Regions from separate parts of the Streptomyces sp. NPDC044106 genome, predicted to be linked through region 2. Evidence: predicted binding sites of a transcription regulator. Region 2 holds the regulator's gene; the other holds the start of a gene.
What was found. The regulator HspR, encoded in region 2, represses chaperone genes until heat shock. The targets are predictions, from matches to a motif close to TTGAGNNNNNNNNNCTCAA.

Region 1: the regulator HspR is predicted to act here: its motif matches at 7,013-7,031, upstream of dnaK (molecular chaperone DnaK).

Annotation. Positions count from the first base shown of each region.
Region 1 is NZ_JBWKFZ010000002.1:167,237-186,444, reverse strand. Features, by position in the region: gene AC07DI_RS03600 (nitrate reductase subunit alpha) at 1-2,124, shown strand, start outside; gene narH (nitrate reductase subunit beta) at 2,124-3,758, shown strand; gene narJ (nitrate reductase molybdenum cofactor assembly chaperone) at 3,755-4,333, shown strand; gene narI (respiratory nitrate reductase subunit gamma) at 4,330-5,052, shown strand; gene dnaK (molecular chaperone DnaK) at 5,075-6,943, opposite strand; gene AC07DI_RS03575 (OsmC family protein) at 7,094-7,519, opposite strand; gene AC07DI_RS03570 (SAM-dependent methyltransferase) at 7,618-8,418, opposite strand; gene AC07DI_RS03565 (DUF6345 domain-containing protein) at 8,791-10,422, shown strand; gene AC07DI_RS03560 (amino acid permease) at 10,453-11,892, opposite strand; gene AC07DI_RS03555 (alkaline phosphatase family protein) at 11,977-14,175, opposite strand; gene AC07DI_RS03550 (hypothetical protein) at 14,325-14,789, opposite strand; gene AC07DI_RS03545 (MBL fold metallo-hydrolase) at 14,872-15,648, shown strand; gene AC07DI_RS03540 (DedA family protein) at 15,645-16,262, shown strand; gene AC07DI_RS03535 (MBL fold metallo-hydrolase) at 16,290-17,318, opposite strand; gene AC07DI_RS03530 (aminotransferase class I/II-fold pyridoxal phosphate-dependent enzyme) at 17,315-18,562, opposite strand; gene AC07DI_RS03525 (ANTAR domain-containing response regulator) at 18,806-19,208, opposite strand, start outside.
Region 2 is NZ_JBWKFZ010000015.1:200,113-211,009, reverse strand. Features, by position in the region: partial or broken gene AC07DI_RS27625 (Fe-S oxidoreductase) at 1-106, opposite strand, end outside; gene dnaK (molecular chaperone DnaK) at 356-2,218, shown strand; gene grpE (nucleotide exchange factor GrpE) at 2,218-2,916, shown strand; gene dnaJ (molecular chaperone DnaJ) at 2,959-4,152, shown strand; gene AC07DI_RS27605 (heat shock protein transcriptional repressor HspR) at 4,154-4,618, shown strand; gene AC07DI_RS27600 (hypothetical protein) at 4,711-5,223, shown strand; gene AC07DI_RS27595 (helix-turn-helix transcriptional regulator) at 5,296-6,198, opposite strand; gene AC07DI_RS27590 (helix-turn-helix transcriptional regulator) at 6,337-7,326, opposite strand; gene AC07DI_RS27585 (hypothetical protein) at 7,700-8,056, shown strand; gene AC07DI_RS27580 (pyridoxamine 5'-phosphate oxidase family protein) at 8,164-8,607, opposite strand; gene clpB (ATP-dependent chaperone ClpB) at 8,767-10,897, shown strand, end outside.

The DNA of each region.
Region 1 (19,208 bases), on a different contig from region 2:
GCCCGGGAGTTCGCCGCGACGGCCGAGAAGTCCAGGGGCCGCTGCATGATCCTCATGGGGGCGGGGACCAATCACTGGTTCCACTCGGAGACGATCTACCGGTCCTTCCTCGCACTGCTCCAGCTCACCGGCTGCCAGGGCCGCAACGGCGGCGGCTGGGCGCACTACGTCGGGCAGGAGAAGTGCCGCCCGGTGACCGGCTGGGCGACGCTCGCGGGCGCGGGCGACTGGAGCAGACCGCCGCGGCAGATGATCGGCGCCGCGTACTGGTTCCTCAACACCGACCAGTGGCGCTACGACAGGTTCGCGGCGGACGTCCTCGCCTCGCCGCTGGGCGAGGGCCGGTTCGCCGGGATGACCGGCGCCGACTGCCTCGCCCTGTCCGCGCGCTCCGGCTGGATGCCGTCGTACCCGACCTTCGACCGCAACCCCCTCGACCTGGCCGACACGGCGGGCGATCCCGTGGCGAACGTGGTCGACGCACTCAAGGCAGGCACCCTCAAGTTCGCCTGTGAGGACCCGGACGCCCCCGAGAACTGGCCGCGCGTGCTGACCCTGTGGCGCGCCAACCTCCTCGGCTCGTCCGCGAAGGGCGCCGAGTACTTCACCAAGCATCTGCTCGGCACGCACTCCTCGCTGCGCGCCGAGGAGGCGGCACCGGACGAGCGTCCCTCGACGGTGACGTGGCGCGACGAGGCGCCCGAGGGCAAGCTCGACCTGCTGGTCTCCCTGGACTTCCGCCAGACCTCGTCGACGCTGCTCTCCGACGTCGTACTGCCCGCGGCCACCTGGTACGAGAAGCACGACCTCTCGACCACCGACATGCACCCCTACGTGCACTCCTTCACCCCGGCCGTCGACCCGCCCTGGCAGGCCCGCACCGACTTCGACACCTTCCGCGCCATCGCCGACCGGCTCAGCGAGCTGGCCGTGGACCACCTCGGCGTACGCAAGGACGTCGTCGCCACCGCGCTCCAGCACGACACCCCCGGCGAGACCGCGCAACCGGGCGGGGTGGTCCTGGACTGGCGTAAGGGCGAGTGCGAGCCGGTCCCGGGCAGGACGATGCCGAACCTGGCGGTGGTGGAACGCGACTACACCGCGATCGGCGCGAAGTTCGCCGCGCTCGGCCCGCTCGTCGAGCAGCTGGGGCTGCCCGCGAAGGGCATCGCCCTCCACCCCGACCAGGAGGTCGAGGAGCTGCGCGAGCGCAACGGTGTGGTGCGCGGCGGGCCCGCGGACGGGCGGCCCGCCCTGGACACGGCGGTGAAGGCCGCCAACACCATCCTCGCGTTGTCCGGCACCACCAACGGCCGCCTCGCCACCCAGGGCTTCCACACCCTGGAGGCGCGCACCGGCCAGGAGATGGCGCACCTGGCCGCCGAGCACGAGGGCAAGCGCGTCACGTACGCCGACACGCAGGCCGCGCCGGTGCCGGTGATCACCTCGCCGGAGTGGAGCGGCAGCGAGGCAGGCGGGCGCCGGTACACGGCGTTCACGCTCAACACCGAGCACCTCAAGCCGTGGCACACCCTCACCGGCCGCCAGCACTTCTTCATCGACCACGACTGGATGCACGAGCTGGGCGAGGCGATGCCCGTCTACCGGCCGCCGCTGGACATGAACCGGCTCTTCGGGGAGCCGCGGCTCGGCCCGGACGGCGAGCGGGAGGTGACCGTCCGCTACCTCACGCCGCACAACAAGTGGTCGATCCACTCCGAGTACCAGGACAACCTCTTCATGCTGTCCCTGTCGCGCGGCGGCCAGTGCCTGTGGATGGCGCCCCAGGACGCGGACGCGATCGGCGTCAAGGACAACGACTGGATCGAGGCCGTCAACAGGAACGGCGTGGTGGTGGCGCGCGCGATCGTCTCGCACCGCATGCCGGCCGGCACGGTCTACATGCACCACGCGCAGGAACGCACCGTGAACGTCCCCAAGGCGGAGGCCACCGGGAAGCGCGGTGGCATCCACAACTCGCTGACCCGCCTCATCCTCAAACCGTCCCATCTCATCGGCGGCTACGCCCAGTTGTCATGGGCGTTCAACTACCTCGGCCCGACGGGCAACCAGCGCGACGAGGTGACGGTCGTCCGCCGCCGCAGCCAGGAGGTTCAGTACTGATGCGCGTGATGGCTCAGATCGCGATGGTCATGAACCTCGACAAATGCATCGGGTGCCACACCTGCTCGGTCACCTGCAAGCAGGCGTGGACCAACCGCGACGGCATGGAGTACGTCTGGTTCAACAACGTCGAGACCCGGCCAGGACAGGGCTATCCGCGCCGCTACGAGGACCAGGAGAAGTGGCGCGGCGGCTGGGAGCTGAACAAGCGCGGGGCCCTGAAGCTGAAGAACGGCGGCCGGATCAAGTCGCTCCTGGAGATCTTCTCCAACCCCAAGCTCCCGGAGATCAAGGACTACTACGAGCCCTGGACGTACGAGTACCGGAACCTCACCGACGCCCCGCTCGGCGACGACTACCCGGTGGCCGAGCCGCGCTCGCTGATCTCCGGCAAGCCCATGAAGATCGAGTGGTCGTCGAACTGGGACGACAACCTCGGCGGTACGACCGAGCACGGCCACCTCGACCCGATGGTCGCCAGGGCCCGCCAACAGGCTGCCGACAAGGTGCAGTTCGCGTTCGAGCAGACGTTCATGTTCTATCTGCCGCGCATCTGCGAGCACTGCCTGAACCCGTCGTGCGTGGCATCCTGCCCGTCCGGCGCGATGTACAAGCGCTCCGAGGACGGCATCGTCCTCGTCGACCAGGACCACTGCCGCGGCTGGCGCAAGTGCGTGACCGGCTGCCCGTACAAGAAGGTGTACTTCAACCACCGCACCGGCAAGGCCGAGAAGTGCACGATGTGCTACCCGCGCGTCGAGGTGGGCCTTCCCACCATCTGCTCGGAGACCTGCGTGGGGCGCCTGCGCTACCTCGGGGTGATCCTCTACGACCCCGACAAGGTGACGGAGGCGGCCTCCGAGCCGGACGACCACAAGCTGTACGAGGCGCAGTTGGGCGTCTTCCTCGACCCCGCGGACCCCGAGGTGCGGCGCGACGCGGAGCGGTCCGGGATCTCCCACGACTGGATCGAGGCCGCGCGCCGCTCCCCCGTGCACGCGCTCATCAGCACGTACAAGGTGGCGCTCCCGCTGCACCCGGAGTACCGCACCATGCCGATGGTCTGGTACATCCCGCCACTCTCCCCGGTGGTGGACGCGCTGACGGAGACCGGGCACGACGGCGAGGACCTGGGCAATCTGTTCGGCGCCATCGACACGCTGCGCATCCCCCTCGAATACCTCGCGGAGATCTTCACGGCCGGTGACGTCGGGCCCGTGCGCTCATCGCTGGAGAAGCTGGCCGCGATGCGGGCGCACATGCGGGCCATCAACCTCGGTGACGAGCCGCCCGGTTCGGTGGCCGGGGCCGTGGGCATGTCGGGCCGGGAGATCGAGGAGATGTACCGGCTGCTCGCCGTCGCGAAGTACGAGGACCGGTACGTCATCCCGACCGCGGCCGTCGCGGACGCGCGGCGCCTGGAGGAGTCGGCGCTCCCGGACTCGTGCAGCCTCGACTACGAGGGCGGGCCCGGCATGGGCGCCGACGGTCCCTTCGGGCAGGACTCCGGCCGCAGGCAGCTGCCCCTCGTCACCATCGAGAACTTCCACACGCTGCGGGCCCGGCAGACCGCCGACAAAGAACCCAGCGCGGCTCAGAAGGCCCACGCGGCCAAGGAGGAGGACGACAAGTGACCCGCAACGCCCTGCTCTACCAGGCCGCCGCCCTCTGCCTGGCCTACCCCGACGACGAGTTCCGCGAGCGGCTGCCCCTGCTCACCGCTGCCGCGCCCCCCGAACTGGGCGGCTTCCTCAAGTACGCCGCGGCCACCGCCCCGCGCGAGCTCGCCGCGCACTACGTCCAGGTCTTCGACTTCAAGAACCGCCACAGCCTGTACCTGAGCTGGTGGCGGGACGGCGACACCCGGCGGCGCGGCATGGCCCTGGTGCGCTTCAAGGAGGTCTACCGCGAGCACGGCCTGGAGTTCACCGGCGAGGAGCTGCCGGACTTCCTGCCCGCCGTCCTGGAGTTCTCCGCGCAGGCGGGCCCGGTGCTGCTCACCGAGCACCGCAGCGGCCTGGAACTGCTGCGGATCGCACTCACCGACTGCGGCACGCCGTACGCCGCGGTCCTCGACGCGCTCTGCGCGACGCTGCCGGGCCCCTCTCCCAAGGACCGCGCCGAAGCGCTGGCCCTCGCCCGGTCGGGACCGCCGCGCGAGGACGTCGGCCTTCAGCCCTTCGCACTCACCGGGGAGCGGCCGTCATGACCACGCTGCTGTGGGGCGTGCTCCCCTACGTCGCCTTCGTGCTGCTCGTCGCGGGCACCGTCTGGCGCTACCGCTACGACAAGTTCGGGTGGACGACCCGTTCCTCACAGGTCTACGAGTCGAAGCTGCTGAACATCGCCTCGCCGATGTTCCACTACGGCATCCTCTTCGTGCTCGTCGGCCACCTGGTGGGGCTGTTCCTGCCGCAGTCGTGGACGGACAAGGCGGGCCTGAGCGAGCACATGTACCACCTGTTCTCGCTGTACGGGGGCACGGCGGCCGGTGTCCTGCTCGTCCTCGGCATCCTGCTGCTGCTCTACCGGCGGCGCACCAACACGCCGGTGTTCCGCGCCACGACCGCCAACGACAAGCTGATGTACCTGGTGCTGTTCGCGGCGATCGTGCTCGGCATGGTCGCCAAGCTGACGCACGCCTCCGGCGACGGCTACCACTACCGTGAGTCCATCGCCCCCTGGGCGCGCAGCCTGTTCACGCTCCGGCCCGACATCGACCGGATGACGGGCGTGCCACTGCTGTACGGCATCCACGCGGTGGCCGGGATGCTCCTCATCGCACTGGTGCCCTTCACCCGGCTCATCCACATGTTCAGCGCACCCGTGCAGTACCTCTTCCGGCCGTACGTGGTCTACCGCGCCCGGGACCCGAAGCGGGTCGGGGCGCGGCCCGAGCGGCGGGGCTGGGAGCGGACGGAGTCGTGAGCCCCGCCCGCCCCCGCGGCACCTACTGGGCGCCGCCCTTCTCCCCGGCACTCTTGTCGTCCTCGTCCACGATCTCGGCGTCCACCACGCTCTCCTCGGCGGGGGCCTCCGCGGCCGTCTCCTGCTGGGCGCTCCCGCCGGCATTCGCGTACATCGCCTGGCCCATTTTCTGGCTCACCGCGGCCAGCTTCTCCGCGCCGGTCCGCAGCGCCGCCGTGTCGTCGGCCCGGTTCTTGAGCAGTTCCTTCAACTCGTCGGCAGCCGACTCCACTTCGGCCTTCGTGTCGGCGGGCACATTGTCGCCGTTCTCCCGCAGGAACCGCTCGGTCTGGTAGACGAGCTGCTCGGCCTGGTTGCGGGTCTCGGCCGCCTCGCGCCGCTTGCGGTCCTCCTCGGCGTGCTCCTCCGCCTCCCGCACCATGCGGTTGATGTCGTCCTTGGGCAGCGCGGAACCGCCCGTCACCGTCATGCGCTGCTCACGTCCTGTGGCCTCGTCCTTCGCGGAGACGTGCATGATCCCGTTGGCGTCGATGTCGAAGGTGACCTCGATCTTGGGGACGCCGCGCGGGGCGGGCGGCAGGCCTGTCAGGTCGAAGACGCCGAGCTTCTTGTTGTACGCGGCGATCTCCCGTTCGCCCTGGAAGACCTGGATGCCGACGGAGGGCTGGTTGTCCTCCGCGGTGGAGAAGGTCTCCGAACGACGGGTGGGAATCGTGGTGTTGCGCTCGATGAGCTTGGTCATGATGCCGCCCTTGGTCTCGATGCCGAGGGAGAGCGGGGTCACGTCGAGCAGCAGGACGTCCTTGACGTCGCCGCGGATCACCCCGGCCTGCAGGGCGGCGCCGAGCGCCACGACCTCGTCGGGGTTGACGCCCTTGTGCGGGTCCTTGCCGGTGAGCTCCCTGACCAGGTCGGTCACCGCGGGCATCCGCGTGGAACCGCCCACCAGGATCACGTGGTCCACGGCGGAGAGTTTGACGCCCGCGTCCTTCACCGCCTGGTGGAAGGGCTCCTTGCACCGGTCGAGCAGATCCGCTGTCAGCTCCTGGAACTGGGCGCGGGTCAGTTTCTCCGCGAGGTGCAGCGGGCCCTCGGCCGACGCGGTGATGTAGGGCAGGTTGATGTCGGTCTCACTCGACGAGGAGAGCTCGATCTTCGCCTTCTCGGCCGCCTCGCGCAGGCGTTGCAGCGCCATCTTGTCCTTGCCGAGGTCCACCCCGTGCCCGTTCTTGAACTGGCGCACCAGGTACTCGACGATCCGCTGGTCCCAGTCGTCGCCGCCGAGCTGGGTGTCGCCGTTGGTGGCCTTCACCTCGATGACGCCCTCGCCCATCTCCAGGAGCGAGACGTCGAAGGTGCCGCCGCCGAGGTCGAAGACGAGGACGGTCTCGTCGTCACCCTTGTCGAGGCCGTACGCGAGGGCCGCCGCCGTCGGCTCGTTGATGATGCGCAGGACGTTGAGCCCGGCGATCTCACCGGCCTCCTTGGTGGCCTGGCGCTGGGTGTCGTCGAAGTACGCGGGCACGGTGACGACCGCGTCGGTGACGTCCTCGCCCAGGTAGGACTCGGCGTCGCGCTTGAGCTTCTGCAAGACCCGCGCGGACAGCTCCTGCGCGGTGTAGCGGGTGCCGTCCACGGAGCCGCTCTCCGGGAAGCGCCAACCACCGTCGCCCATATGGCGTTTGACGGAACGCGCGGTGCGCTCCACGTTGGTGACCGCCTGCCGCTTGGCGACCTCGCCCACCAGGACGTCACCGTTCTTCGCGAAGGCGACGACCGAGGGCGTGGTGCGCGCGCCCTCCGCGTTGGCGACGACGGTGGGCTCACCGCCCTCCAGTACGGCCACCACTGAGTTCGTCGTACCGAGATCGATCCCGACCGCACGTGCCATGGTTCAGTCCCTTCCGCCGTGAGCTCACATCCCCCGTATCCAGGTCTACTCGGTTCTCCATCACAAAACTTGAGCGCGCTCTTGTCAATGCCGGGCGTGACAATGCCGCCACCCCTTTTCGGGGTGACGGCCTCGTCAACTCGGTCGCGCTCAGGCCAGCTTGGCCGAAAGCGTGATGGTGGTGCCCGACAGTGCCTGGCTCACCGGGCAGCCGCCCTTGGCCTTCTCGGCGGCCTCGACGAAGGCCGCCTCGTCGATGCCGGGCACGGTGCCCTCGACGGTGAGGTGGATGCCGGTGATGCCGGTACCCGGCTGCAAGGTCACGTCGGCGGAGGTGACCAGGCGGGTGGGCGGGTTGCCCGCGCCGGTCAGTGTGTGCGACAGCGCCATGGCGAAGCAGCTGGAGTGCGCGGCGGCGATGAGCTCCTCCGGGCTGGTCCTGCCGTTCGCCTCCTCGGCGCGCGACGGCCAGGACACCGCCTGCTCCCCGATGCCGGAGGAGTCGAAGGTGACGGTGCCCGAGCCCTCTGCCAGAGAGCCTTCCCAGACCGTGTGCGCGGAGCGCGTGGTTGCCACGATGCAGATCCCTTCAGTGCGGTTCCGTGATCGGAAGTTCCGTTGGCCCCATCCGATCACACTCCGGGCCGGAACGGGCCGCGCGGAGACGGTACGGATCAGGCCTTGCGTGCCACCGCCCCGTACATGGCGATGGCCCGGTCGTCGATGCCGTCCTGCAAGGGCCCCGGACGCCACGTGTGCACCTGGGTGACGCCAGGGTCGACGAGCTCCATCCCCTCGAAGAACGACGTGGCGGTCTCCAGATCGCGCAGCACCATGGGCATCCCCTGCTGCTCGTACTCCTCGGCCACCCGGCCGACCTCCTCGGGCGCGAAGTCCGCGGTGCCGATCGTCAGCGCGAGGAAGCTGCCCGACGGCAGCGGTTCGAGCAGCCGCCGCACCAGGCGCCGGTCATCCGGCGGCAGAATGAAGTGCAGGATCCCGATGACCATCAGGCCGACCGGCTCGTCCAGGTCTATCAGCGCGCGGAACTCGGGGCTCTCCAGGATGGCTTCGGGATCGTGCATGTCGGCGTCGACGTAAGCGGTCGCCCCCTCCGGGGAGCTCTGCAGCAGGGCGCGGGCGTGGGCCAGCACGATGGGGTCGTTGTCGACGTAGACCACCCGGGACTCCGGCGCCACGCCCTGCACCACCTCGTGCAGGTTGGGGGCGGTGGGCAGCCCGGTGCCGATGTCGAGGAACTGCCGGATGCCCTGCTCCTGGGCGAGGTGGCGTCCGGCGCGGTGCATGAAGCGGCGGTTCTCCAGCATGTGCACCGGCAGCGCAGGCCAGTGCCGGCACATGGCGTCGCCCGCCTCGATGTCGACGAGGTAGTGGTCCTTGCCTCCCAGGATGTAGTCGTACACCCGCGCCGAGTGGGCCGTCGAAGTGTCAATACGATCACCCGCGTTGTGCATGTGCCGCTCCGCTCTTCACCGTTGTCAGTGGTTCCCAGAGGCTATAGCGGACCCGGGCCCGGCCCGCACGCGCACGGCGCCGCGGTGAACCCGCGAGGGCCTCCCCCGGTGCCCGGGAGACCCTCGGGTGAAAACGGGCCGCGCGGGGCGCGGCCGGGTCACCGAGGTGTTCGAGCGGGGGCCGCAGGTGCGCGTCGGCCGATACGAACACGTTGTGTGCGCCGCCACGCCACAGGGGCCTCTGAGGTGCGGGAACAGACGCGTGGCAGGGGGCCTATGGCCGGAATGGCAACTGGGCAAGGCGCGTCGGCGGTGACACTTTGAGGCCCCCTCGCGCACGACAGCGAGGAGATCCTCTCAGGGGGTAAGGCCATGCGCATCAACTACTCGGACCGCGGTCCCTCTCCACTGGAACCGGAGAAGCCCGGAGCGGCCGGCGACCGGGACTCGACCTTCGGATGGTGGGGGGCCTTCAGCATCCAGAAGTTCGTCAACCAGGCCACGCTCTACCACACGCACGAGGACGCCACCGGCTGGCTGGCGTACCTCCAGCAGTTCTACGACCGCAACTTCTGGTTCGCCGACGGCGGCGCGCAGGTGTGGGCGTACGAGGAGACGTACGACAACTGGCAGGACCGCTACGGCATGGACGCGGTCGTCGCCGTCTACCACTCGGGCCACGGCGGCATGGACGGCAACGGCGTCTTCTTCGCGCCACTCGGCGCCGCCTGGGACGGCCGCAGCGACGCCGTCTCCAACCGGATGGCGCTCGGCAACGAGAAGGCGAACTACGTCTTCTGGTCCACCTGCGACTCGCTCAAGGTCACCGGCGGCCACTCCCCGATCCGCACCTGGGCCGGACCCAACGTCGGCTTCCGGATGATCTTCGGCTTCGAGACCACCAGCATCGACAGCGGAGACTACGGAAAGAAGTTCTGGGAGAAGTGGCGGGCCGGGCAGACGTACTGCGACGCCTGGCTGAACGCCAGCTGGGACATCTACCACGGTCAGGCGCCCTCGGTCTGCGCGGTCGGCTCCACCCAGGCGGAAGCCACCAACCGCCTCAACACCGAGCGCAACTTCTACCGCGACCACGTGCCGGACAACTGGTACGCGTGGCGCTGGTACTACGCCCGTGCGGGCATCAGGGAACTGCTCACCCAGCTCCCCGGACAGCAGCAGATCATCCAGCTCGCGCCCCGCGACCCGAGCGCCGAACTCGGCCGCCTCGGGCAGCTCGCCGACTTCCCGTCGGCGGCGCTCCAGGAGGTGCACGTCGAGCGGATGGGCGTGCTCAACGCGACCTCCGGCGACCGCATCATCTCCACCGCTCCGCAGGGCAACCGGTGGATCAAGCTCGCCGAGCCCAACCACCGCAACACCCAGCAGCTACCCACCGAACGCGCCGTCCAGACGGCGCGCGCGTTCGCCGAGCGGTACGCCGAGGGCGCCGAACTCGTCGTCGACAGCGTGCACGACCTGATGCAGAACTCGGGGACGAAGGACGGCTCCGAGGTCGGGCGCCCCGTCTCGCTGCAGACGCACGTGACGTTCCGGCAGGTCTTCGACGGCATCCCCGTCATCACCCCGGGCCGCGGCCTGATCCGCGTCGCCCTCGACAACGACGGCACGCCCGTGCAGGCGCAGATCGCCACGCGCCGGCCCACCGGCGTCACCCGCGAGCCGAGCACCGAGGTGTCGCCGCCCGCACCCAAGGGCGGCAGGGCCACGGCGGCGCCGCTGGAGCGCGACCCGCGCAACGCGCTCGACGCGGCGCAGCGCAGGCTCCTCGCCCACCTCGCGGCGGTCACCGCCGACGAGTCGGGCCGGGGCGCGGCGGCGGAGCGTCCGCCGCAGGTCAACGACGTCCCCGGCACATTCGAGGTCGGCTACGAGATGGAGGGCAACGAGGCGTACCCCGCCGCCCGCAAGCTGATCGAGATCAGCACACAGGGCAGCATCTTCAAGACCCGCCGCTGGGTCGTCGCGCCGCTGGCGCGGTAGGCGCGAGCGGCGGCGGACCGGGGAACCGGTTCAGCCGTTCACGGTGGCGGCCCGCTGCTTGCGGGCCGCCATCAGCGCGTACACGAGCACGCCCACGAAGAGGAACAGCACGCCCTGGTAGACGGCCGCGTAGCCGGACCCGGCGACCAGCCACATGGAGAACGCGAAGGCGACGCCCGCGAGGACCGCGTCCCGCACCAGGCGCCCGCGGTCGACGCGCTCGCGCTGCCCGGAGACCAGGAAGTAGATCTGCGCGACGGTGGCCAGGAGGTACGGCACGGTCGCCGTGAACGTGGTGATCAGGACCAGGGACTCGAAGACGCCGCTCGAACCCGCCGTGTAGTTGTAGACGGTCAGCAGCGAGGCGAGGACGACGGTGACGAGGACGCCGACGGTCGGCACCCCGCGCCTCTTCCTGCCGAACGCGCTCGGGAAGAGCCCGTCCTGGGCCGCCGCGTACGGCGTCTGGGCGCTGAGCAGCGTCCAGCCGTTGAGGGCGCCGACCATCGAGATCAGCGCGGCGACGGCGACCGCGGTGCCGCCCCAGGAGCCGCCGAACATCACGTCGACGGCGTCCGAGAAGGGCGCGGTGGAGGCCACCAGCTTGTCGTGCGCGACGGTGCCGAAGACGGCGAGGGTGCCGAGCAGGTAGACGAGGGCGGCGCCGAGGGTGCCGAGGATGGTGGCGCGGCCGACGTTGCGCCGCGGGTCGCGCACCTCGCCCGCGCTGACGGCGGCCGACTCGACGCCGAGGTAGGAGAAGAGCAGGATCGCGGCGGCGGCGGAGACGGCTCCCGTCGGGCTGTCGTCACTGGCCCGGAAGGGGCCGAGGTTGCCGCTGTCGAAGAAGAAGAGCCCGCCGACCGCCACGAGCAGCAGCGGCAGGAACTTCAGGACGGTGGCGACCAGTTGGACGGCGCCGACGTACCGCGTGCCCGCGAAGTTCGCGAGGGCGGGCAGGAGTTGCAGGACCAGGGCGGCCAGACAGGCGGTCCACCTGTGGTCGTTGACCGGGATCAGGACGTCGAGGTACCCGACGGCGGCGACGGCCAGGGCCGCGTTGGAGACCCAGGTGGTGATCCAGTACGACCAGGCGGCCAGGAACCCCGCGAAGTCGCCGAAGGCGGCGCGGGCGTACACGTAGGGTCCGCCGGTGCGCGGGTCGCGCTGGGCGAGCCGTCCGAAGACGAGCGCGAGAGCGATGGCCCCGGCGGTCAGAACGCCGAACGCGACGAGGCTGATGGTGCCGAACGGGGCGACGGAGGCCGGCAGCAGGAAGATGCCGCCGCCGATGATGTTCCCCATGACGAGGCAGGTGGCGACCGGAAGACTGAAGCTCCGCGCGTGCTTGCTCTGCGCGCCCGCAGGCGCGTCCACCCCGGTCGACGCGTCCCCTGCTGTGTCGGTCGGCGCCGATTCTCCCTGGTGGGAGGCCGGAGCCGACGGTTCCACGGTTCCGGTGTCGTGCATGGGGTGGTGCGCCTCTCGTCGTGCCCTGCCGCCCGGCGTCGCCGGGCGGAAGCCATGGTCGGGCACGGCGGACGCTGCTCAAAATCAGTGTGTTTTGTCCTGCGCGGCATGGTCGGGAGCCGCAAAAGCTGTGCTGTCCGGCCCGTCGAACAGAGAATCGTTCAGGGGTACGGGAGCGGGGGTGAGCGCGGGCGCGGGGGCGGGAGTGGGCGCGGCCACGGGAATCTCCGGCCCCAGGGCCTCCCTCAGCCAGCGCCGCAGGACGCGGTGGACCTGCTCGGCGCCGACCAGCTCCGTGCCGTCCGCCACCGGGTCGGGGAGCACCAGCGGCGACAGCAGGAAGGGGCGGCCCTGCGCGCCGCCGAGCCCGCCGTGCGAGCCGATCTGCTCCTCGAAGGCGAGGACCTCGCCCTCCTCCGGGTCGTACCAGGAGTTGACCATGATGTCGGCGACGTGCGGGAACCCGTCGGTGCGCCGCACGGCGTCCGCGGCGCCGGGCCCGAAATCGGCGAGCGGCCCGAGACCGTCCTGGCCGGGTTCCTCGTCCAGATACACCTCGGCGCCCCGCGCCCCGAGCACGAGCGGGCCCCGCTCCGCGCTGCGGACCAGGAGGAAGCCGACCCCCGGATGGTTGGCGAGCGTGGTGAGCAGCGCCGGATGGCGGCGGTCGATCTCCTCGCGCGTCATCCGGTGCGGCACGTCGGGGAACGACACGAGCCCGAGATTGCCCGACGCGAGCACGATCGGCTCGGCGCGGCGGGCCGGCCTGTGCTGGTCGGCGCCCTCCTCTACGGGCCTGCGCAGCGCCGCCCGCACCGCCGAACGGGCCTCCGCGCCGCTGTGCGTACGCTGCGCCTTGCGCGGCACCGGCAGCCCGCAGCCGGCCCGGACCAGGTCGCCGAGGGTGAGGCCGTAGCGAGTCCGGAAGGTCTCGCCCGGGCTCTGCCCGTGATCCGAGAGCACCACGATCCGGTAGGCGCGCGGCGCGTGCTCGGCCACCTGATCGAGCAGCGCGAGCGACCGGTCCAGGCGCCGCAGCACCTTCTCGACGTCCTTGCCGGACGGCCCCGAGTGGTGCGCCACCTCGTCGTACGCGACGAGGTCCGCGTAGACCGCGCTGCGCCCGGCGAGCATGTCCCCGATGACGGCGGCGACCACGACGTCCCGCTCGACGACGGTCGCGAAGGCGCGGATGAACGGATAGAGCCCGCCCCGGCCGACCCGCGGACGGCGCCGCTCGATCCGGGCGCGCGTGGACTCACCGATCTCCCTGAACACCTCGGCGACGAAGGAGAGGGCGGTGCGGACGGCGTTGGCGGGATCGGAGAAGTACGCGAAGTACCCGGCCCGCGACCGGTTCTCCCTCCCCCTGCGTGCCGCGATCGACAGCACGAGGGCGAGCTGCTCGGCGCCCCCGCTGAAGAGGTTGCCGCGGCTTGCGCCGTCGACGGTGAGGAGCCCGCCGTCCCCGGTGCGGCCGACGGCCCGCCGCTGCAGCTCCGCGGCGGAGGCGGGCCGGTTGCTGACCATCACCTCGCCGGTGTCCTTCTCGTACCACCGGAACGCGGGCACGTCGTGGTTGGAGCCGTGCAGGATGCCGAGCTGGCTGGCACCGGTCTGGCTGGACCAGTCGGTACGCCACGGGGTGAGCCGGTGGGTGGGACGCCCCGCCGCCGCTCCCTCTCCCTGCCCCAGCCAGCGGGCGACGGTGGGCATGAGCCCCTTGCCGACAGCCGCGCTGAGCACGTCGTGCCCGACACCGTCGAGCTGGATGAAGACGGTGCCGGGGGTCGTGGGCCCCGGGGCGCCGCCGGAACCTCGCCGGCGGCGGCGGTCGGCAAGCCGGTACAGCCGCCGGCGGTAGGCGTCGTCGTCCCGGACCGCGAGGGCGCCGCCGGTGGCCGAGGCGACGGCGGACATCACCGCGGCGACGACGACGGCGGTCTCCGCCCCCGCCTCACCGCGCCCCTCAGGGATGAGGCTCAGGGCGAGCAGGAGCAGCGACCCGTTGAGGAAGAAGGCGAGCAGTCCGAGCACGAGGGCGGGGACGAGGAGCAGGGCGCGTACGAGCAGCGGCCACACCAGGACGGAGAGCAGACCGAAGGCGCCCGCGCCGAGGGCTGCGGTGGTCGCGACGCGGGTGGCGCTGTCGCCGTTGTCCGCCTGGAGCTTGAAGTCCGGGAGGATGCCGGCGAGCACGAGCATCGTGAGCGTACTGACGGCCCACACAGCCACCACGCGCCACAGCGCGCTGCCAACTCTCCGCCATCGCCCTTGCCCCACACCAAGCCCTTTCCCACGCCGCCCCGAACCGGCCCCCAGCGTGACACAGCCCGGGACCTCGCCGCGGAGTACGGGTGGGCGGGTGGGAGAAGCCGCCGCGGAGCGGCGCAAGGCAGGAGAGACCCCGCAAAAGCAGCAGAGCACTCGAACTAGCGCCCGTCGTACCCCGCCGTAGGCATGGACAACCGCCGATGCACCCGCGCCTTCATCTGCGCGTCGTACGCCGGCTCCGCGAGCCCCGCCGTCTCCACCCGCACCCCCCGCCGCGCACACTCCGCCGTGAACTCGTCCGCCGACCGCAGCGCCAGCTCCAGGACCCGGCGGCTCGGCACCACGAAGAGGTCCACGAGGCCCGCCTCGACGTCCCCCCACAGCACCGCGTGGTCCGCGCGCAGCCCCCGTACGACGAGCTCACGAGTGATCACGTACCCCTGCGCGGCCGCCCACCGCGCGCACATCGCGTGCTGGCTGCGCGAGTCGACGAGGAAGGGGTCGGCGTCGAGCTCCTCCAGCGGCGTGAGGCTGGCGATCGCCGCGACGCGCACGGCGGCGGCATCACCACGCACGACCGTGCCGACGGCGAAACCCGCACCGGAGCCCACGACATCTCCCATGGCGTCCCCTCACCCTCGGCGTAGGCCGCCGACCCTACTCCTGGCCGTAGGCTCGGAGACAGTCGCACGAAGGAGGAACCGGGTGCCCGTCGAGGTCACATGGTGGGGTCACGCCACATGCACGGTCGAGGACTCGGGTGTCCGCGTACTGACCGATCCCCTTTTCGCCCGCCGCCTCGCGCATCTGCGGCGCCGCAGGGGTGCGCCGCCACCGCCGACGGCCGCCGTCGCCGACGTCGTGCTCCTTTCGCATCTGCACGCCGATCATCTGCACGTCCCTTCGCTCGCCCGGCTCGCGGCGGGCACCCGTGCGCTGGTTCCGCGCGGGGCGGCGCGTTCGGTGCCCGGTCTGGCCCGCAGGCTCCGCCATCTCCACTTCACGGAGGTCGTGCCGGGCGACGAGGTGCGGGTCGGCGACCTGGTCGTCCGCGTGGTCTCCGCGCTGCACGACGGTCGGCGGATGCCCGTGGGGCCGCACCGCTCGCCCGCCCTCGGCTACGTCGTCAGCGGCGAGGCGCGGACCTACTTCGCCGGGGACACCGGGCTCTTCGACGAGATGGCCGCCGAGGTCGGCGACATCGACGTGGCGCTGCTTCCGGTGGGCGGCTGGGGCCCCTGTCTGGGCCACGGTCATCTGAATCCGGCCCGCGCCGCCGAGGCGCTCCACCGGATCTCGCCGCGGAGCGCGATCCCGGTGCACTACGGAACGTACTGGCCGATCGGCATGGACGCCGTACGGCCGCATGAATTCCACGCGCCCGGCCACGAGTTCGTCCGCCACGCGGCCCGACTCGCCCCCGGGGTGACGGTGCACCGGCTCGCGCACGGGGAGAGCGTGCTGCCGGAGGTGGCCCGGTGATATTCGACGCGGCGACCCGGATACCGCCGGAGAGCACTCAGCAGGCGCTCGGCTATCCGTCGCTGTTCCTCCTCGTGGTGATCGGCGCGCTGGTGCCGGTGGTGCCGACGGGGGCGCTGGTCAGTTCGGCGGCGGTGGTCGCCTTCCATCAGACGACGCCGTTCTCGCTGCTCGTCGTCTTCGGTGTCGCGGCGTTCGCGGCGTTCCTCGGCGATGTCGGCCTGTACTGGCTCGGGCGGCGCGGCATGCGCTCGAAGAACGGGTCGCGCTGGCTGGCGGCGATCCGCGACCGGGCGCCCGAGGAGCGCCTCGCGCAGGCGCAGGAGAAGCTCGAGGACCACGGTGTGATGGTCCTCGTGCTGTCCCGGCTCGTCCCCGCGGGCCGCATCCCGGTGATGCTGGCGTGCCTGATGGCGAAGATGCCGCTTCGTCAGTTCGCCCGCGGGGACGTCCCTGCGTGCCTCGCCTGGGCGGTGACGTACCAGCTGATCGGCATTCTCGGGGGCTCCCTCTTCAAGGAGCCCTGGGAGGGCGTCGCCGTGGCGATCGTGCTGACGGTGCTGATCAGCGTGGCGCCCGCGCTGTGGCGCAAGGTCAGGCGCACCCCGGCCTGACGCCCCGCCGGAGCCGGAGCCCCGCCCTCAGGTCGTGAGGACCCGCGACGCCCCCACCGGCAGGTCCCAGAGGTCCTCGCGGGGCCGCCCCGTCCGCTCCCAGGCCGCGCGGACCCGGGTGAGGGGTTCGAGGACCGGTTCGGCGGAGAGCAGGAAGGTGCCCCAGTGCATGGGGGCCATCCGGCGGGCGCCGAGGTCGCCCGCCGCCCGGACCGCGTCCTCCGGGTCGCAGTGGACGTCCCTGAGCCACCACCGCGGCTCGTACGCGCCGATCGGCAGGAGCGCCAGGTCGATGCCGGGATAGCGGGCGCCGATCCGCTCGAACCAGTGGCCGTACCCGGTGTCGCCCGCGAAGTAGACCCGTTGGCCCTCCGCGTCCGTGAGCACCCAGCCGCCCCACAACGTGCGGCAGGTGTCGAACAGGGTCCGCTTGGACCAGTGGTGGGCGGGCACGAAGTCGATTTGCACCCCGCGCAGTTCGGCCCCTTCCCACCAGTCGAGTTCGGTGACGTGGGTGAAGCGGCGGCGGGTGAACCAGCGGCCGAGGCCCGCAGGCACGAAGACGGGCGTGTCCCTGGGGAGCCTGTTCAGGGTCGGCGCGTCCAGGTGGTCGTAGTGGTTGTGGCTGATGACGACCGCGTCGACGCGCGGCAGGGCGCCCCAGGCGACACCGACGGGGGTGACGCGGGCCGGGGTGCCGAGGATCTTGCGGGACCAGACGGGGTCCGTGAGGACGGTGAGGCCGCCGATGCGGACGACCCAACTGGCGTGCCCCGCCCAGGTGACGGCGACAGTCCGGGTGTCGACGCGCGGCAGCGGTCCTGGTTCGAACGGCAGCCGTCCGATGTCCGCGAGCCCCTCGGGGCGCGGCCGCAGGGCCCCCTCGCGCGCGAACCGCGCCATTCCCCGCAAGCCGGGCAGCGGCGCGGTCAGCCGGTCGGCGAACGACTTGGGCCACCGTCTGACGCCGCCCGGTGCCCGCGGCGGGGCGAGCGGCTCGGCCTCTTCCCGCGCGTATATCTGCGGCTGTGTCTGCTGCTCCACCTGCTGGGTCATCGAGGGGGCTCCATTCGCCGGTCTGCTGCGCCGAGGTCGTCCAGGGCCGCTTCGAACGTTCCCAACGCCCGCTTCACGTGGGGAAGTTCCAACGGGTCGGGTGCGGCGAGCGACGCCAGGCGTTCCTCCGGGGTCGTGCCGAGGAGCGGTCCCGTGGACAGTCGTACGCGCAGGGCGTCGATGTCGTCGCCGAAGCGGTGGCCGCCCGGCGCGGGCATGCCGAGCCGTTCGACGAGGAAGTCCTCGAGTTCCTGCGCGTCGCCGACGCCGCGCGCGGCGAGCGCGGACCGCAGCGGGCCGAGGTCCGCGTACAGGTGCCGGCCCGCCTGCGGGGGCCGGGACAGGGCGCCGGCGGCGAGCACGGCGCGGTGCGCGGCGGCGGCCACGCGCGCGTGCAGGCGGACGGCGGCGGCGAGCCGCCCGGTGATCGCGTCCGGTTCGCCGAGTGCGTACGCGGCGGCGGCCGCGGCCGGGGCGGCGAGGGTCGCGCCGAGCGCGGTGAGGACGTCGAGGGTGCGGGCGCGCAGGGCGGCGCCCGCGTCGCCCGTGGGGAAGCGGGCGACGGCGGCGGGCAGGGCGGGCGGCAGCAGGGATCCGGCGAGGTCGCACAGGACGGTCACCCGTTCGTGGTCCATCTCGGCCGGGCCGATCAGGACGGTGTCGCGGGGGTGGTGCAGGGTGTCGCGCCAGGTCTCGTCGCTGACGATGTGCAGGCCCTCACCTGCCGCCGCCTCCACCGCCTCGTGCAGCACTTCGGGGGGCGGCACGGTGGCGGTGGGGTCGTCGGCCACGGAGAGCACGAGGAGCCGGGGTCTGCCGCCCTCGGCGCGGACCCGGCGGACGGTCTCCAGGAGGGCGTACGGGTCGGGGACGCCGCCACACTCCGCGGGCGTCGGCACGTGGTAGACCCCGCTGCCGAGCAGCCGCGCCTGGGGCGCCCACCAGGCGGGGCACGGGCGGGGCAGCAGCACGTCTCCGCCGAGGGCCGCGGCGAGGGCGAGGAGCAGGGGCGGGGCGCCGGGGGCGGCGGCGGTCAGGCCGCGTTCCACGGGCAGGCCGCGCCGGGCCCAGTAGCCGCTCGCGGCGTCGAGGAGCGCGGGGCCGCCGCCCGCGGGCTCGGCCGGGGAGCGGCCCGCTGCCGCGGCGGCGGCCGCCGCGACCTCGGGCAAGACCGGGAGGCCCGGCTCGGGCGGGGGCGGCCCGTACCGGACGGGGCCGTGGCCCTCCGTCGCCGTCCGCCTCATCCGTACCTCCGTGCACTCACGTGACTCTGTTCCCCTCATGCCCCGATGACCCGGTCCGTACCCAGGACCTGCCGGAACATCGCCGCGGGCCTTCATCACCTCGTACGTCTCCGTCACCGTCACGTCCTACGTCTCCATCACAACGCGGCGCCCCACTGCGTGCCCGCCCGGGTGAGCCGTCCGGAGCGCGCGAAAGGCCCGGACCAGCCGTTTCCGGCCGGTCCGGGCCGAAGCCCGCGGTTCTCAGCGGGCCAGCGAGACCAGTTCGCGTTCCAGGCCGCGTCCCCTCGTCTCGACCAGTGCGGCCGCGACGTCGGCCAGCTTCCGGTTGGTCGTCTGGGAGATCCGCCGGAGCACGCCGAAGGCGGCGTCCGCGTCGCACCCGAGGACGTGCATGACGATCCCGGATGCCTGGTCCACGACGGGCCTGGTCCGCATGGCCGCGCCCAGCTGGTCCAGCTCGGTCAGCGCGGCGCGGTACTGCCGGTCGCGCACGAAGCTCGTCGTGGCGAGGTCGCCGAGCGCCTGGGCGGGCCCGTGTTCCGCGTCGTCGAACGCGCCCGGGCGGAAGCTGAACAGGGTCAGGGTGACGGTGAGTCCGCCGCGCGGGAAGGGCAGCGTGACGCAGGAACGTACACCTGAGTCG
Region 2 (10,897 bases):
GCTGGCCGAGCCGTACGAACCGGTAGATCTGCACGATGGCACGGCTGAACAGCGCGACACCGACCGCGATGAGGACCAGCGACACGATGATCGCGGCGAGTTGCATGTGGGGGCTCCTCGAGCCTGCGAGGCGAACTGTGACGAAGCGGCTGCTGCCTTGCTTCCTCCGCCGCACTGTAGTCAGCGAGGTGGAGATCCGCGTCGCTCAGGCAAGCCACGGCCGGGCGACTGCCCTACCTGCGCCTAAGGGCCGGATAAGAGTTGAGTCCCCCCGACTCACTTCTGTTGACGCAAGCGCACCGCTGATGCATCCTTGAGTCAGATCCACTCAAGATGTACCTCTGGAGGAACCGAAATGGCACGTGCGGTCGGCATCGACCTGGGCACGACTAACTCCGTCGTAAGCGTTCTGGAAGGCGGCGAGCCCACCGTCATCACCAACGCCGAGGGTGCCAGGACCACGCCGTCCGTCGTCGCCTTCGCGAAGAACGGCGAGGTGCTGGTCGGCGAGGTCGCCAAGCGCCAGGCGGTCACCAACGTGGACAGGACCATCCGGTCGGTCAAGCGCCACATGGGCACCGACTGGAAGGTGGACATCGACGACAAGGGGTTCAACCCCCAGCAGATCTCCGCGTTCATCCTGCAGAAGCTGAAGCGTGACGCCGAGGCGTACCTGGGCGAGAAGGTGGCCGACGCGGTCATCACCGTCCCTGCGTACTTCAACGACTCCGAGCGCCAGGCCACCAAGGAGGCCGGCGAGATCGCGGGCCTGAACGTCCTGCGCATCGTCAACGAGCCCACCGCCGCCGCCCTGGCCTACGGCCTGGACAAGGACGACCAGACCATTCTGGTCTTCGACCTCGGTGGCGGCACCTTCGACGTCTCGCTCCTCGAGATCGGCGACGGCGTCGTCGAGGTGAAGGCCACGAACGGCGACAACCACCTCGGTGGTGACGACTGGGACCAGCGCGTCGTCGACTACCTGGTCAAGCAGTTCAACAACGGCCACGGCGTGGACCTCTCCAAGGACAAGATGGCGCTCCAGCGCCTGCGCGAGGCGGCCGAGAAGGCCAAGATCGAGCTGTCCTCCTCCACGGAGACCTCGATCAACCTGCCGTACATCACGGCCTCCGCCGAGGGCCCGCTGCACCTGGACGAGAAGCTCACGCGCGCCCAGTTCCAGCAGCTCACGTCCGACCTCCTGGAGCGCTGCAAGACGCCGTTCCACAACGTCATCAAGGACGCGGGCATCCAGCTCTCCGAGATCGACCACGTCGTTCTCGTCGGTGGCTCCACCCGCATGCCCGCCGTCGCCGAGCTCGTCAAGGAGCTCACCGGCGGCAAGGACGCCAACAAGGGTGTGAACCCGGACGAGGTCGTCGCCATCGGCGCCTCGCTCCAGGCCGGTGTCCTCAAGGGTGAGGTCAAGGACGTCCTGCTCCTCGACGTGACCCCGCTGTCCCTCGGCATCGAGACCAAGGGCGGCATCATGACCAAGCTCATCGAGCGGAACACCACGATTCCGACGAAGCGCTCCGAGATCTTCACGACGGCCGAGGACAACCAGCCGTCCGTCCAGATCCAGGTCTACCAGGGCGAGCGCGAGATCGCGGCGTACAACAAGAAGCTCGGGATGTTCGAGCTGACCGGTCTGCCGCCGGCGCCCCGTGGCGTCCCGCAGATCGAGGTCTCCTTCGACATCGACGCCAACGGCATCATGCACGTGACCGCGAAGGACCTCGGCACGGGCAAGGAGCAGAAGATGACCGTCACCGGTGGCTCCTCGCTGCCGAAGGACGAGGTCGACCGGATGCGCCAGGAGGCCGAGAAGTACGCGGACGAGGACCACGCCCGCCGCGAGGCCGCCGAGTCCCGCAACCAGGGCGAGCAGCTCGTCTACCAGACCGAGAAGTTCCTCAAGGACAACGAGGACAAGGTCCCGGGTGACGTGAAGACCGAGGTCGAGACCGCCGTCAGCGAGCTGAAGGAGAAGCTCAAGGGCGACGACACGGCCGAGATCCGCACCGCCACCGAGAAGGTCGCCGCCGTCTCGCAGAAGCTGGGCCAGGCCATGTACGCCGACGCCCAGGCCGCGGGCGGGGGCGCCGAGGGCGCTGCCCCCGGCCCGGACGCCGGGGCCAAGGCCGACGACGACGTGGTCGACGCCGAGATCGTCGACGACGAGAAGCCCGGTGACGCGAAGGGTGGCGCTGCCTGATGACCGAGGAGACCCCGGGTTTCGGCGAGAACGCCGAGAATCCCGACGTCCCCTCTGGCGCCACCCCTGATGACGCGGCGCCGAAGGCCGCCGAGCCCTCCACCGAGGAGGGCCCGGCGGCCCCGGCCGGGGACACGGAAAGCAAGACGTCCGCGCAGGACGTGGGCCTGACCGCACAGCTGGACCAGGTGCGCACCGCGCTCAGCGAGCGCACGGCGGACCTCCAGCGGCTGCAGGCCGAGTACCAGAACTACCGCCGTCGGGTGGAGCGGGACAAGGTGACGGTGAAGGAGATCGCCTCGGCGAACCTCCTCTCCGAGCTGCTCCCCACCCTCGACGACATCGGCCGCGCCCGTGAGCACGGTGAGCTGGTGGGCGGCTTCAAGTCGGTGGCCGAGTCCCTCGAGACCGTCGTCGCCAAGCTGGGCCTTCAGCAGTTCGGCAAGGAGGGCGAGCCCTTCGACCCGACGATCCACGAGGCCCTGATGCACTCGTACGCGCCCGACGTCACCGAGACGACGTGCGTCGCGATCCTGCAGCCGGGGTATCGCATCGGCGAGCGCACCATCCGCCCCGCGCGGGTGGCCGTCGCCGAGCCGCAGCCCGGCGCGCAGACGGTCAAGGGCGAGACGGCGGAGGCCGACGCCGAGTCGGCCGAGCCGACGGACAAGGACAGCGGTGGCCCGGACGAGGGCTGACGCTGAACTGACGAGGGACTACCGAAAGGGGGTGCGTCGGGGATGAGCACCAAGGACTTCATCGAGAAGGACTACTACAAGGTCCTCGGCGTCCCCAAGGACGCCACCGAAGCCGAGATCAAGAAGGCGTACCGGAAGCTCGCCCGCGAGAACCACCCGGACGCCAACAAGGGCAACACCAAGGCGGAGGAGCGCTTCAAGGAGATCTCCGAGGCGAACGACATCCTCGGTGACCCCAAGAAGCGCAAGGAGTACGACGAAGCGCGTGCTCTCTTCGGCAACGGCGGATTCCGGCAAGGCCCCGGAGGCGGCGGCGGATCGTTCAACTTCGACCTGGGCGACCTCTTCGGAGGCGGCGCCCCGGGTGGCGGTGGAGCGGCCGGCGGCGGCTTCGGGGGCGGTCTCGGTGACGTCTTCGGGGGCCTGTTCAACCGCGGCGGCGCGGGTGCCGGAGCCGGTGCGCGTACGCAGCCGAGGCGCGGCCAGGACATCGAGTCCGAGGTCACGCTGAGTTTCACGGAGGCGGTGGACGGTGCCACGGTGCCGCTGCGCATGTCCTCCCAGGCGCCCTGCAAGGCGTGTTCCGGCACCGGCGACAAGAACGGCACGCCGCGTGTGTGCCCGACCTGCGTCGGCACGGGCCAGGTCTCGCGGGGCGGTGGCGGAGGGTTCTCCCTCACCGATCCGTGCATGGACTGCAAGGGCCGTGGGCTGATCGCCCAGGACCCCTGCGAGGTCTGCGGCGGCAGTGGCCGCGCCAAGTCGTCCCGGACGATGCAGGTGCGGATTCCGGCCGGTGTCTCGGACGGGCAGCGCATCCGCCTGCGCGGCAAGGGCGCACCCGGTGAGCGCGGCGGCCCGGCCGGTGACCTGTACGTGGTCGTGCACGTCGACACCCACCCGGTCTTCGGCCGCAAGGGCGACAACCTCACGGTCACGGTGCCGGTGACGTATCCGGAGGCGGCGCTGGGCGGCGAGGTGAAGGTGCCCACGCTGGGCGGCCCGTCCGTCACCCTGAAGCTGCCCGCGGGCACGCCGAACGGACGTACGATGCGGGCCCGCGGCAAGGGAGCGGTCCGCAAGGACGGCAGCCGCGGCGACCTGCTCGTGACGGTGGAGGTCGCGGTTCCGACGTCGTTGAGCGACGGGGCGAAGGAAGCCCTGGAGAGCTACCGCAAGGCGACTGCGGACGACGATCCGCGGGCAGAACTGTTCCAGGCCGCGAAGGGAGCATGAGATGGACGGCCGTCGTCGACAGCCCGGACTGAGCAGGGCGTATCAGCTGACCGATGAGACGCCGGTCTACGTCATCTCGGTGGCCGCCCAGTTGAGCGGCCTGCACCCCCAGACCCTGCGGCAGTACGACCGCCTGGGCCTGGTCTCCCCGGACCGCACCCCGGGACGCGGCCGTCGCTACTCCGCCCGCGACATCGAGCTGCTGCGTACCGTGCAGCAGTTGTCGCAGGAGGAGGGCATCAACCTCGCCGGCATCAAGCGGATCATCGAGCTGGAGAACCAGGTCGCCGCGCTCCAGTCGCGCGTCGCGGAGCTCTCCTCGGCCGTGGAGGGCGCCGCCGTCGCCATGCAGCAGCGTGAGGCGGCGGTGCACGCTTCGTACCGCCGCGACCTCGTCCCCTACCAGGACGTGCAGCAGGCGAGCGCGCTGGTGGTGTGGCGGCCCAAGCGGACGTCCGAGCAGTAGGTTCCGTAACCTGAAACAGGGCCGGGAGGTGACCACCTCCCGGCCCTGTTTCGATGTGGGCCGACGGTTTTACCGGGGGAGTTGAGCTGACCATGGCCATGGTGGGGTTGTTCTGGATCGCCGAGGGCGATGTGTACGTGGGGGCGAAACCGGCCGGGCTCGCCGCCGGGGTGCGGCTGTCCCCGGAGGGCGTACTGGCCCTCGGCGACCGGCAGTCCGGCATGTGGCCGTGGGAGGACGTGCGCGCCCTGACGGTCGACGACGTCCCGGTGAAGTCCCTGCGGCGGCATGTGGGCGCGGCGGTCGACCTGGTCCTCACGGTCGGCCTGGGCGGCGGCGACGAGGCCCCCACGATGACGGTGCGCCTGACGGCCCCCGACGGCGACAAGGAACTGACGGCGTACACCGCGGCGGCGATCGGCTACTCCCAGACGGAGTACGACCTCTCCCGCGCGCTCCTGTCCCGCCTCACGGAGGGCGCGGGCTCGCTCCTCACGACGCTGACCGCGATGGCGGACTGGGGCCGTCGCCACGAGGGCGGGTCGCCGCGGGCGGCGGAGCGGGAGGCGTTGTTGCGGGAGTGGGTTGCGGGGAGTGGGGGGTGAGGGTGAGGGGTGAGGCGTCTGCCCGTGCCCGTGTCCGTGTCCGTGTCCCTGGCCCTGTCCCGGGCCCTGGCCCTATCTCTGGTGATGGTCCAGGATCTTTGACTGCCCTATGAGGTAGCCGAGTTGGGCCCGGCTGTGACTGCCGAGCGTGCTGGCCAGTTTGGCGATGTGGACGCGGGCGGTGCGGATGTTCATGCCGAGCCGGTCGGCGACCTCCGCGTCGGTGAGGCCTTCGACGAGGAGCCCCGCGATGGCGTGCTGGCGGGCGGTGATGCCGTTCTCGGGCGGCTGGGGGGCGGCCTGCGGCCACATGGGGGTCGCCAGCCCCCAGAGCCGCCAGAAGGTCGTGGCGAAGTACTCGACGAGGGCCGGGTGGCGCAGTTCGAGGGCGACGCTGCGGTCCCGGCTCGCGGGGATGAACGCCACGGTCCGGTCGAAGACGAAGAGCCGGTCGGTCACCTCGTGCAGGGTCCGGGCCTCGGCGTCGCCGGTGAGCTGCTCGAAGTAGGCCAGCACGGGCAGGGAATGGCGCGTTGTGTGCTGGTAGAGAGTGCGCATTCGGCACCCTCGGGTGAGAAGGGCCTGGTCCCGTGGGAAGACTTCGGCCAGGGTCTCGGGCGGTCGCGTCCCGCCGGGCTGTACGGCGAGGAATTCCTCCGTGACCCGGCCCATCGCGCGGTCGATGGCCGCGTTGATCGCGTCGAGCCCGTCGAGCACGATGACGGAGCGGTCGCCCGTTCCGGAACAGGCGTCGGCGCCGAACCGCACGTCGAGGACGGCGGGGTCGATGGGGACGGAGGGGCGCAGCCGTTCCGGGTCGTCGGGGTGGGGTTCCAGGATCCCCAGCTCCTCCAGGCAGGGAGCGCCTACGGCCTCACTGCGCAGAATGCGCCCCTCGCGGAGGGAGCGCCGGTAGACGCCCAGCCCCTCCGGGCAGAGTTCGTCGACGGCGTGCGGTAAGTGCTTCGTGGCCATTCGGTCCCCCTCCTGCCTGGTTGAAGCGCCGCGATTCTATGCAGGCGAGGAGTGGGCCGGTCCGGATGCCGTAGTTCAAGTGTCTACTTATGGACGGCCCCGCGAACGTGTCTTATTTCCGTCCGGTTCCCACGCCCGTCATGTCGTTCTTCCCTGTTCGAGAATTCCCGACTGGGCGATGAGATAGCCCAGTTGGGCCCGGCTGCCGCTGCCGAGGGCGGCGGCTATCTTGGCGATGTGGGCGCGGCAGGTACGGACGTTCATGCCGAGGCGGCGGGCGATTGCCTCGTCCACGTGGCCGTCGACGAGGAGTTTGGCGATGGAACGCTGGACGCCGGTGATGCCGTCCGTGGACGGTGCGTAGGGGGCCTCGTCGAGCAGCGGTGACGCTCGTTGCCACAGCTGCTCGAAGACGTTGGCCAGATACTGGACGAGGCCTGGATGGCGGAGTTCCAGGGCCGTTTGGCGGTCCTCGCGGGCCGGTATGAAGGCGACGGTCCGATCGAAGATCATGAGTCGTTCGATGAGTTCTTCGAGTGTGCGGACCTCCACCTTGCCCTGCCGCATGTGCTCGGCGTAGGCGATGGTGGTCTGGCTGTGGCGTGCGGTGTGCTGGTACAGCGTTCGCATCCTGATGCCTCGGTCGAGGATGCTCTGACTCTGCTTCACCGCTTCGGTGACGATGGCTTCGCTGCGCCCGCCGCCGGGTTGGACGGTGATGACCTCCGACTGGCATTCGGCTATGGCGACTTGAATGGCCGCGTTGATGCGGCTTCCGCCTTCGAGAACGGTGATCGAATGGGCGGCAGGACGGTCCTGGGCGGTGATGGCCATAAATGGCTCGAACGTGTCGGCGAGTTCGTTGGCCAGCGTCCTCCGCTCCTGGATCTCGCGCTCAATGGGGCGGACGCGTTGGGCGAGTGCCGAAGTGGGCGGAACAGGGCGGAGCCAGTCGGCGTCATCCGGATCGGGGACCAGGAGCGCGAAATCCATAAGGCAGGGAGCGGCTTCCGCTTCCGTGCGCCGGATGCGTCCGGTACGCAACGCGTTGCCGTAGAGCCGCTTACCTTCATCGCATAGTTCAGCCATGGCATGTGGATGTGCCCTAATTGAGCTGTTTATTGGCATAACTCCACCCCCCAGGGTCTTGAACGTGCAGGAACATGATGCATCGGTCCTGTGGTGTTCGCATGGCTGAATGAGCCATCGTCTTGGAAGGCCGGGGGAGAGTCGCGATGGAAGTGAGGACGAAGCCCGCTATGCGCCAGGGAAAGCTTCGCTCGGTACTTGTCTGTGCCTTCTCCGTTGGGTTGGCTGTCAGCGCCTTCAGCGCTCTGAGCGCGCACCCGGACGACGATGCCGCCGCACGAACCGCGTCGGCCGCGTCCGCGGCGCCGTCGGATGTCATCTGGGACGCCGTTCCGCAGGGTGACGTGATCTGGGCGTCGGCTGCGAAGGGGGATGTCATTTGGGGGACCGCTCCGAAGGGGGGCGCCGTCTCATGAGTACCCCTCCCGACGACCGCACCTTCCGCCGAGAAATGGCCACCGCCTACCGCTCCGGTTGGCACTTCATCGATCTTGTGACCGCGATCCCCCACCGCGGCGACTCGTTGATGGTGACCCTGCTCGGTGAGCCCATCGTCGTCACCCGTGACGACGAGGAGGAGATCAGGGCCTACCGGTGTCTGCGCCGGCCCCGCGGAGCGCCGCAGCCCGTGCGCTGCGCCGTCCGGTACGGGATGGTCTTCGTCAACCTCGACCGCCGTGACCACCAGGTGGTCGGCGGGCAGGACCAGCACGACCAGGGCGCCGCGAGCGCCTCGGACAACGTCACAGCCACCCCCCGCAGTGCCTGACGCGATTCCCCCGTCGTTGTAAATCGCGCAGGCGCTTCCCCCAGCAGCGGCGCCACCGTGGACCTGAACACGGTGGCGCCGCTGTGGTGTGCGCGGGTGCTTTTCCGTTACGCCTTGCCGAGCGCGCGGGTCAGCGTGATCTCGATCAGGACCCGGTCCGGGTTCGGCGACGGCCTGCGCCCGTACCGCTCCTCGTAGCGGATCTCCGCCTCCGCGATCTCCCGCGGCGCCGTCCTGATCTCCGCCCTGCCCTCAAGCGTGGCCCACCGCCGGCCCGCGAACTGGCACACGGCCACCCGCGCGCCGGGCCCGTCCACGCCCGTCGCCGCGAGGATGTGCACGACCTTCCGGCTCGTCTTGCGGGCGAGGACCCGCGCGACCCCGGCGGCCGGGTCGTACGTGACGCCGACCGGCACCACGTGCGGCGTGCCGTCCGGGCGCAGGGTCGTCAACGTGCACAGGTGCCGTTCGCGCCAGAAGCTGAGGTAGTGCTCGGGCGGGTCGCACGGATCGATCCGGGCGGCGGGCGGGGTCGGCGGGTTCGGGGTCATGGTTACGGAACATAGCCGCCCGGACTTCCCGCTTCGTCCTTGAGTGGAATAGACTCAACTTTGTGTACGTTGACCAAGTCAGTGTTACGCGTACGGCTCAACAGGAACCCGTAGGGCCGTAGGACGACGTGGTGGGACCCGTAAGGAGGAGAGGCGCACGTGGACGCCGAGCTGACCAACAGGAGCCGGGACGCGATCAACGCGGCCACCAGCCGCGCGGTGCAGGACGGTCACCCTGACCTGACCCCTGCGCATCTGCTGCTCGCGCTGCTGGAGGGCGAGGACAACGAGAACATCGTCGACCTGCTCGCCGCGGTCGAGGCCGACCAGGCCGCCGTCCGCGCCGACACCGAGCGGGTGCTCGCCGCGCTGCCCAGCGTGACGGGGTCCACCGTCTCGCCGCCGCAGCCCGACCGCGAGATGCTGGCCGTCGTCGCGGACGCGGCCCAGCGCGCGAAGGAGCTCGGCGACGACTACCTGTCCACCGAGCACCTGCTCATCGGCATCGCCGCCGAGGGTGGCAAGGCCGGGGACGTACTCAACCGGCACGGAGCCGGCAGCAAGAAGCTGCTGGCCGCATTCGAGAAGACCAGGGGAGGGCGCCGGGTGACCACACCCGACCCCGAGGGCCAGTACAAGGCCCTGGAGAAGTTCGGCACCGATTTCACCGCCGCCGCCCGCGAGGGCAGGCTCGACCCGGTCATCGGGCGGGACCAGGAGATCCGGCGCGTGGTCCAGGTCCTTTCACGGCGTACGAAGAACAATCCCGTCCTCATCGGCGAACCCGGCGTCGGCAAGACCGCCGTCGTCGAAGGGCTCGCCCAGCGCATCGTGAAGGGGGACGTCCCGGAGTCGCTGAAGAACAAGCGGCTCGTCTCCCTCGACCTGGGCGCCATGGTCGCGGGCGCGAAGTACCGCGGCGAGTTCGAGGAGCGCCTCAAGACCGTCCTCTCCGAGATCAAGGAGAGCGACGGGCAGATCATCACGTTCATCGACGAGCTGCACACCGTCGTGGGCGCCGGGGCCGGCGGCGATTCCGCCATGGACGCCGGGAACATGCTCAAGCCCATGCTCGCCCGCGGTGAGCTGCGGATGGTCGGCGCGACCACCCTCGACGAGTACCGCGAGCGGATCGAGAAGGACCCCGCCCTTGAGCGGCGCTTCCAGCAGGTCCTCGTCGCCGAGCCGAGCGTCGAGGACTCCATCGCGATCCTGCGCGGGCTCAAGGGGCGGTACGAGGCGCACCACAAGGTCCAGATCGCCGACAGCGCGCTCGTCGCCGCCGCCACCCTCTCCGACCGGTACATCACCTCGCGCTTCCTGCCCGACAAGGCCATCGACCTCGTCGACGAGGCCGCGTCCCGGCTGCGCATGGAGATCGACTCCTCGCCCGTCGAGATCGACGAGCTCCAGCGCGCCGTCGACCGCCTGAAGATGGAGGAGCTGGCGATCGGCAAGGAGACGGACCCGGCGAGCAAGCAGCGCCTGGAGAAGCTGCGGCGCGATCTCGCCGACAAGGAGGAGGAGCTGCGCGGCCTCACCGCACGCTGGGAGAAGGAGAAGCAGTCCCTCAACCGCGTCGGTGAGCTGAAGGAGAAGCTCGACGAGCTGCGCGGCCAGGCCGAACGCGCCCAGCGGGACGGCGACTTCGACACCGCGTCCAAGCTGCTCTACGGCGAGATCCCGGCCCTGGAGCACGACCTCGAAGTCGCATCCGAGGCCGAGGAGGAGGCCGTCCAGGCCAAGGACCTCATGGTCAAGGAGGAGGTCGGCCCGGACGACATCGCCGACGTCGTCGGCTCCTGGACCGGCATCCCCGCGGGCCGCCTCCTGGAGGGCGAGACACAGAAGCTGCTGCGCATGGAGGACGAGCTCGGCCGCCGCCTCATCGGCCAGACCGAGGCCGTGCGCGCCGTCTCGGACGCGGTGCGGCGCACCCGCGCGGGGATCGCCGACCCCGACCGGCCCACCGGTTCGTTCCTCTTCCTCGGCCCGACCGGCGTCGGCAAGACCGAGCTGGCCAAGGCCCTCGCGGACTTCCTCTTCGACGACGAGCGGGCCATGGTCCGCATCGACATGAGCGAGTACGGCGAGAAGCACAGCGTCGCCCGTCTGGTGGGCGCGCCCCCCGGCTACGTCGGGTACGAGGAGGGCGGCCAGCTCACCGAGGCGGTCCGGCGGCGTCCGTACAGCGTCGTGCTGCTCGACGAGGTCGAGAAGGCGCACCCGGAGGTCTTCGACGTGCTGCTCCAGGTGCTCGACGACGGGCGGCTCACCGACGGGCAGGGCC